DNA from 2 places in the Proteus sp. CA142267 genome. Region 2 is predicted to be linked to the other one. Evidence: predicted binding sites of a transcription regulator. Region 2 holds the regulator's gene; the other holds the start of a gene.

Region 1 (4,441 bases), on a different contig from region 2:
AGGTCGTTTACTGGAATCAAACTTAGGATTTTCAGCAAAGATAAACGAAAAAATTCACCTTTCTAGTGGCGATATTCATCATACATGGAAAATTTATTATGGTGATACGCCTGTTTTTGTGAAATCCAACTTGCGTGAATTTCTGCCTAATTTTAAAAATGAGGCAGAACAACTCGAAATGTTGGCAAAAAGCCAAACAATTCGAACTCCTCGGGTTCTTGGTATCGGTAATAGTAAAGATGCCAGCTTCCTACTTCTTGAGTTTTTGCCTGTTCAACCATTTACACCTCATAGTGCCTACTGCTTCGGACAACAGCTAGCAAGGCTACATCAGTGGGAAGATCAACCTAGCTATGGCTTTGATTTCGATACCCAAATCGATACCACTCCTCAACTCAATAGCTGGGAAAAACGCTGGAATCACTTTTATTCGGAAAAACGTATTGGCTTTCAGCTACAACTAGCTTCCGAGAAAGGCATGATTTTTGGGGATATCGACGAGATCACTAAAATCATCAATCATCGCCTTGCTGATCATACCCCTCAACCCTCTTTGCTTCACGGTAACTTATGGCCTAAAAACTGTGCTGCAATTGGTCAATCAGAAGGTACGGTGTTTGATCCTGCTTGTTATTGGGGTGATCGAGAGTGTGATATCGCGATGTTACCGCTTTGCACAGCAGTACCTGCAAATATTTTCGATGGCTATCAAAGTGTTTGGCCACTATCAGATAAGTTTTTATCACGTCAGCCTATTTACCAACTCTATTTCTTCCTTAACCGTTGTAACTTATTTGGAGGAGAAGAAAATTATTTAGAAGTTAGAAAAATAATTGACGACCTATTAGCAACACCTTAATAGGAAACGAGTGAAGTCCTGCTGAGATAAGATACATAAACTAAAAGTATAACCTCGCCAGATTCAGTTGTGCGAGGTTTATTTTTCCCTTTAATTAATATAAATGAACCGTCCTCGTTCACTTTAAAACAGTGTTACCATCCTAAGAATTTCATCAAGAAATAGCCTATTGCAATGACAATTAGAGGCGAAAGATAAAGCACCATAATTTGCGTAAATATAGTATGTCGAGGCAATTTGATATTTTGTTGCAATTCCTCAGCTGTCACACCACTTTTCATTGCGCGTTCTATAATCAGCTGATCTTGTATATTTTCCTTCAAATATTTCACTTGGCGGTAAATTCGTAATCCTGATGCACTAAATGCTAAGCCAATAAACATAAAAAGAAAGATAACAAAAAAAGTAATATTTTCTTGGCTAAATCCCATTTGTGTATTGGGAATAGGTGAATTTCGCCAGAAAAAACCTAAGAAAGGTGTATTAAATTGCACCATTTCCGCTAATACACGAAAAAAGTCATTAATTACGGCATTTACACCATCACCACTTGGGCGTTGTATCGCAGCCAATCCTATCAATGATACGGCTGTCGAAATAAAGGCAGGAATAAAAATAAGCCAACCAAGTACACGCTTTAAAATGGCATACAATCCTGCATATTGATAACTCATCACATCCTCACTAAGTAGAATTCGTCAATATTTATCTGTTTATCGTAGTCTAATTAACGGCTAATACGACAATAAATTAATAGTAGCTATTCTCTCTATTTATTTTACACAATAAATAAGAAACTGATTAAAAAGATTTTCCTTGTAACTCTTGCTACAATCGCCACTCGACAACATAGACCTTATTTATGGAGAGTAACATGTCTTTTAAATTCCCTATTGAAGCTGCAATATTTGATATGGATGGTTTATTAATCGACTCTGAACCATTTTGGCAGCAAGCAGAACATGAGGTCTTTGCTGAATTAGGCGTCGATTTATCCCTCGCATCGGCAATGCCCGATATGGTTGGGTTAAGAATAAACGAAGTCATTGATTTATGGTATAGAGCATCACCTTGGCAAGGCATTTCAAAACAAGAAGCAAAACAAAAAATGGTTTCTCGTGTTGTCAAATTGGTTGAAGAAACAAAGCCACTATTACCGGGTGTTGAGCATGCTTTAGAGCTTTGCAAATCATCAGGATTAAAAATTGCACTAGCATCCGCATCTCCTGACTTTATGCTTGAGCGTGTACTTGAGTTGTTTAATATTCGTCATTACTTCTCTGCCGTCGTATCTGCCGATGAATTGCCACACAGCAAACCTCACCCAGAAGTTTATCTAAACGCAGCTAAAGCTCTTAATCTTGATCCTATCCACTGTGTTTCATTAGAAGATTCTCGCAATGGTATGATTGCTTGTAAAGGCGCAAGAATGCGCTCTATCGTTGTACCAGCAACAGAACAATTTAATGATAAACAATGGGGCTTAGCTGATGTAAAAATTGCATCACTCAATGAATTAACGCAACTGCATTTATTGGGCTAATAGCCATAAATAAAAAGGATATCCTGCCTTGTAAGATATCCTTTTTATTCTATTTCTAATGTGCACAACTCTCCTCACTCTTTTTTATCTTTAAGACTTCCACTTGTATATTTCGTTTAATGCTCACTTACCTTTATCTGACTTTTTAGTTTTTTATCCTAAATTCGATCATTTTTAAATCAATCAAATAAAATATTTCTGTTATTCCTTAATATTTAAGACAATTTTTATCTTTTTTGACTGTTAGTTATCGTCAAAACCTTTTATACTTCATTACTGTATAAATGAACAGCAAACGAACAGACATGGAATGACAGCAGAAGGACATCTACTTTTTTCTGTAGCAACACTTGTGTTAGCGCAGAAGCTTGAAATAACGCCAGCTCTTGCTCATGGTGATTGGTTTCACATGATCCCTGCTGTCTTATTGGGCTCGCTTCTACCTGATTTAGATCACCCTGGTTCTATTCTTGGGCGATTATTCCGTATTATCTCTCTACCTCTATCAAAACTCTGTGGTCACCGAGGTTTTACACATAGCTTGCTTGCATTTTGTGGTTTGGCTATTTTGTGGGAAACCCAAGTTTCACCACGTTGGGATATTTCTGCTGATATCTTCCATGCCCTTTTATTGGGCTATCTTAGCCATCTCATTGCCGATATGTTAACTCCCGCTGGTGTTCCTTTCTTGTGGCCTTTAAAAATGCGTTTTGCATTACCTATTTTAGGTAAAAAGAATAATAAAAAAGGAGAGAGATTTATCTCTGTTTTGATCCTTGTTGGCGCACTTTTTTTACCACCTCACCTTACTGTTACCCTGCCTTCGCAAGTCAACAACTGGTTACAGATGTACCACGATAAGCGCACTAATTTTTAACACCCTCTGACAAAACCCTACGTTTCTCTATCTATTTATAAATTCTTACATCTTTTTATGCCTACTCTCCTTGTTTTTATAACCAAACGATTATATAAAATAATAATTAATTATAAAAAGTTATTAACAATCCTGTTACCATATAACGAATTGGTGCTGTTATATCCTTTCTTATTACCTAAGAACTCATATCGCATACAATCGTCGAAATTATATAAATAAAGATCTCGTTGGAGAGTTAAGATGAATTTTCCGTTAATCATTAACGTACTCGTCTTTGTTGTGCTATTACTCATCTTGGCTAAATTAAGTCAACGTCAGTGGAGCCTTTCAAAGAAAGTTCTTGTTGGTTTAGTTTTTGGTGTTGCTTTTGGACTAGCATTACACGCATTCTATGACTCACACGATCCTATTATTAAAGAATCTATTCTTTGGTTTAATATCGTGGGTAATGGCTATGTACAGCTGTTACAAATGATCATTATGCCATTAGTCTTTGCCTCTATTCTTAGTGCCGTAGCTCGATTGCATCAAGCATCATCACTAGGAAAAATTAGTGGCCTCACTATTGGTACACTATTATTCACTACTGCTATTTCTGCCTTAATCGGTATTGTTATTGCTAATTTATTTGGCTTAACAGCAGAAGGCTTAGTGCAAGGTGAACAAGAAGCACAGCGCCTGATTGCGCTTGAACAAAATTATATGGGCAAAGTTTCTGACTTAACGATGCCACAGCTTATTTTGTCATTTATTCCTAAAAATCCATTTGCTGATTTAACAGGTGCCAGCTCAACATCGATTATTAGCGTTGTTATCTTTGCTACTTTCTTAGGTATGGCTGCACTGAAATTACTCAAAGAAGATCAGCCTCGTGGTGAGAAAGTTTTAGTCGCGATTGATTGCTTACAATCATGGATCATGAAGCTAGTTCGTATTGTTATGATGTTAACACCTTACGGTGTAATGGCTCTGATGACCAAAGTTGTTGCAAGCTCAAATATGCACGACATCATTCAATTAGGAAGCTTTGTTGTTGCCTCTTATGTTGCTATTGGCTTAATGTTTGTTGTTCATGGTTTACTGGTGAGCTTTACAGGGTTAAACCCGATTAAATTCTTCAAAAAAGCGGGGCCTTTATTAGCATTTGCATTTACAAGCC
Region 2 (4,441 bases):
ACTTGGGCGTTGTGGCTCAATTGGGTCAATATCATCACGCCATTGTGGAACAGCCTGATTTAAGTATTGGACAACAGAAATCGGTTCACCAAAGTTCACATAGCCTTGACCAAGGTTACGTAATTTACGTAATCCTCTGACCATCTGCATAAAGCCTTCTTTCTCTTTTGTTGCGCCACGTAACTCTTTGGCATAGGTTGCCACTTCCATAACGTGTTCATATCCAATGTAAATTGGAACAACAGAGATAGGGCGTGTTTCACCGCGTAACATGGCTTGTACAGTCATTGAAAGTGTTCCTGTTTTAGGATCTAACAATCGACCGGTACGAGAACGTCCACCTTCAACGAAATATTCAATCGAGTAGCCACGTGTAAATAGCTCACCTAAATATTCGCGGAAAATGGTGGAGTAAAGCTTGTTACCTTTAAAGGTTCTTCGGATAAAGAAAGCCCCTAAACGGCGGAAAATAGGCCCTGCTGGCCAGAAATTGAGGTTAATACCTGCCGCAATATGTGGTGGTACTAAACCTTGGTGATAAAGCACATAAGAAAGTAGTAAGTAGTCCATGTGGCTACGGTGACAAGGAACATAAACGATTTCATGCCCATCTTGTGCGAGTTTACGTACTCGCTCGGCATTATAAACGTTGATACCTTGGTAGAGCTTATTCCATGTCCAACTTAATACGCGATCACTAATACGCACCGCTTCATATGAGAAATTAGCTGCAATTTCCTCCATGATATCTGTGGCATTTTTACGCGCTTTATCAAGTGAGATTTTCTTCGCTTTTGATTCATCTTCAATCGCTTTTTCAATGGCTTTCGATGAGAGCAATTTATTGAAGAGATCTTGGCGTGCTGGCAATTTTGGACCAACAGCCGCTAAACGCTGACGTGAAAAGTGGATACGCGCAACACGCGCAAGTTTTCGAGCTATACTGGTGTCAGTACCGTGTTCGTTCGCCATTTCACGCATTGAAACAGTGGGTGAAAAACGAACAAAGCTATCACGACCTAACCAGAGGATAGCGATAAATTTTTGGATACCGTTAAGCACACGTAAATGTGGAACGCCATTATGGCCTTCACGACCTGGAGAGCGTCCAAACATCACGGAAACCGGCAACATCTCGATATCAAGATGTGGGTTATTACGATGTGCATCAAGATAAGCGTGGAATGTCTTCACGGAATCTTTACGAGGATCGGGCGAGTAGTAACGGAATACTCTTGGGCCGTCATCAATAAAGACATATGCAGGAAGCTTAGTTCCACTGATTTCGATAGGTTGCAGCGGATCAGGCAATCCTAAAGAGAGACACTGCTGTCGTAATGTCAGTAAGTCCGCCTTTGAATGATAAGGCAGAACATAAAGGAAAGATCGCGACGTATCTAACCCTAATTCAGCGATAGGATCAGTCGGAACTCGTTTGCTTTTTACCAATAATTTTAGTGGTAAATTCAATGTGTTATAATATAGTTTACGCCAAGCTGACATAAATAGTTGTAGCCTCTTATTAGCAATACTTCGAAAGCATAACAGAAAGTCTTTCGTAGATCTGTGGTGCTGTGACAATATTAATAGAGAAAAGTGGCAAAATAATCGTTTGTTTTCGATAGAGTTTATTATGGCTAATCAAAATAAAGGTCTTACCCGAATCATCAAAGCCGGTGGCTATTCATACAAAGGCATTCGTGCCGCTTGGATTAATGAAGCCGCTTTTAGACAAGAAGCAATTGTGACCTTGGTTGCAATTATCCTTTCATTTTTCATCGATGTCAGTGGTCTAGAGCGCATTTTACTCATTGGTTCCGTTGTATTGGTTGTGATCTTGGAACTAGTAAATAGTGCAATAGAAGCCGTTGTCGATCGAATTGGATCTGAATACCACGAATTATCCGGACGTGCAAAAGATATGGGTTCTGCCGCCGTTCTGATCGCTATTATATTGGGATTATTTACTTGGGTAACCATTCTTTGGGGGCATTTCTTCGCATAAAGTTAAAAAATTCGATTTTTGTCGAAAAATAATCCAAAGATGCGTGTTTTATATTCATTTAAGGTTTCAAATCGTCATATACCTGTATATACTCACAGTCTGACTGTATAAACAAACAGGGGGCGGAATGAAAGCATTAACTGCAAGGCAGCAGCAGGTTTACGATTTGGTTCGTGATCACATTTCGCAAACGGGTATGCCACCAACACGGGCTGAAATAGCTTCCCAACTTGGGTTTCGCTCACCAAATGCGGCAGAAGAGCACTTAAAAGCTCTTGCTCGTAAAGGCGTGATAGAAATTGTCTCTGGTGCGTCCAGAGGTATCCGTTTGCTAATGGAAGAAGAGCCAGAAGGACTGCCATTAATTGGGCGAGTCGCTGCTGGTGAACCACTTTTAGCGCAAGAGCATATTGAAAGCCACTATCAAGTTGACCCAATGCTATTTAAACCAAGTGCAGATTTTTTATTGCGCGTTAATGGTATGTCAATGAAAGATATTGGCATTATGGATGGTGATTTACTTGCTGTGCATAAAACGCAAGATGTTCACAACGGGCAAGTTATTGTGGCTCGTATCGAAGATGAAGTGACAGTAAAGCGCTTTAAGAAAAGCGGTAATAAAATTGAACTTCATGCAGAAAACCCAGAATTTTCACCTATTATCGTCGATTTACGCGAACAAAGCTTTACTGTGGAAGGTTTAGCAGTAGGGGTTATTCGTAACGGCGAATGGCTGTAATTTGTACCAACGTAAGTCAATACAACTTATTTTATAAAGATGCAGATGATATGTAAGACCACAAAATCATCTGCATTTTTTTATTTCTAATTTGTATAAAAAAACACCATTTCACTACAAATGTAATTACAATATGATGTGTTTTAATTACGGAGGTGCTTATGACAACGATACAAGTCACCTGGCTTTTTGTATTTTATAAGCTCAACGAGGCTTATAGTCGCCGGTTTTTTTCTGCTTAAGGTTATCATCCATACTGTGATCATGATGGCAACCTTCAGGATGTGTACACTCTTGTGCTTCGTGGCACTGTGAACATAATCCATGAATTTCTATGACGCTATGTCGTAAATGAAATCCACTCTCTTTTGCTAGTAATGAAATTGCATCTTCAATTTTATGGCTATTCTTTTCAGTGACAGATAAACAACGGTCACAAATTAGCATTACTGACGTATGTTCAACATCATCAAAATGATGACAAAGTACATAACTGTTGGTGGATTCTATTTTATGGATAAATCCTTGCTCAAGTAAAAATTCTAACCCACGATAGACAGTAGGTGGTTTTGCTTGTGGCTCAACTTGGCGTAATAAATCCAATAAATCATATGCGCTGATAGCAGAAGGTTGCTGCATTATCAGACGTAATACTGCCAGACGTTGTGAAGTCAGGCGAACACCTCGTTTCTGGCAGATCTTTTCTGCCTGAGCGAGCAATTTCTCTTCATTCATGGGGATAAGATGCTCTCAGACGTTGTTAATGACACAGATCCTATCATATTTTTCAAGAGTAAACCTTTGTGTAAAGTGGGGTTTTGTGAAAATAACTGTGGTATTACGTCCTTTTTAAAAGTATCTGTTGTTAGAACAAAAAACCCAGCTTGAGCTGGGTTAATTTTTTAAGTGATTTTAGATAAATTGTTCTCAAGTAACTATCAGAACGGAATATCGTCATCAAAATCCATTGGTGGTTCATTGTTTGGCGCTGGTGCGGCAGCTGGTTGTTGTGCTGGGCGAGATTGTGCACCACCGCTAAATTGTTGTGATGCTTGTGGCTGTTGTGGTTGACCCCAACCGCCTTGACCACCTTGAGAAGGTGCGCCATCTTGGCCACCACGGCCGCCTAACATCTGCATTGAGCCACCAATGTTAACAACAACTTCAGTGCTATATCTGTCTTGACCACTTTGGTCTTGCCATTTACGTGTTTGTAACTGACCTTCGATATACACTTGTGAACCTTTACGCAGATATTCGCCCGCAATTTCCGCTAATTTGCCGAAAATTACCACACGGTGCCACTCGGTTTTTTCTTTCATTTCACCGGTTTGTTTATCGCGCCAGCTTTCTGATGTTGCCAGTGTTAGATTGGCAACTGCACCGCCACTTGGCATATAACGGATTTCTGGATCCTGCCCTAAATTACCGATAAGAATAACTTTGTTTACGCCTCTGCTCGCCATGTGAGGTACTCCTGCGAAAGTAAATTTTTTGAAATCATAAGCGAATAAGTTTATCACGTACGCTAAAATTTGAATATGACGTGTGATGAATTTCTCAATTGTGAACATTGTCGAAATTTTTCTGTCTCAAAATGACAGAGTTACATCACCATTCAATTTCACTATATATACTGTATATCCATTCAGTTAACTTTGTGTCATAATTATCCGATTCTTTCTTTTTCGGCGACT

What was found. The regulator LexA, encoded in region 2, represses DNA repair genes until DNA is damaged. The targets are predictions, from matches to a motif close to TNCTGTATGTACATACAGNA.
Region 1: a site for LexA is predicted at 2,677-2,696, ahead of C0T34_RS09405 (metal-dependent hydrolase). Genes of this name have one in related genera too.

What each region holds. Positions count from the first base shown of each region.
Region 1 covers NZ_QPMG01000004.1:152,848-157,288, forward strand. The annotation lists gene C0T34_RS09390 (fructosamine kinase family protein) at 1-859, shown strand, start outside; gene C0T34_RS09395 (YniB family protein) at 994-1,533, opposite strand; gene hxpB (hexitol phosphatase HxpB) at 1,734-2,402, shown strand; gene C0T34_RS09405 (metal-dependent hydrolase) at 2,713-3,279, shown strand; gene C0T34_RS09410 (L-cystine transporter) at 3,523-4,441, shown strand, end outside.
Region 2 covers NZ_QPMG01000015.1:24,428-28,868, forward strand. The annotation lists gene plsB (glycerol-3-phosphate 1-O-acyltransferase PlsB) at 1-1,503, opposite strand, end outside; gene C0T34_RS17420 (diacylglycerol kinase) at 1,634-2,005, shown strand; gene lexA (transcriptional repressor LexA) at 2,133-2,744, shown strand; gene zur (zinc uptake transcriptional repressor Zur) at 2,949-3,479, opposite strand; gene ssb1 (single-stranded DNA-binding protein SSB1) at 3,683-4,210, opposite strand.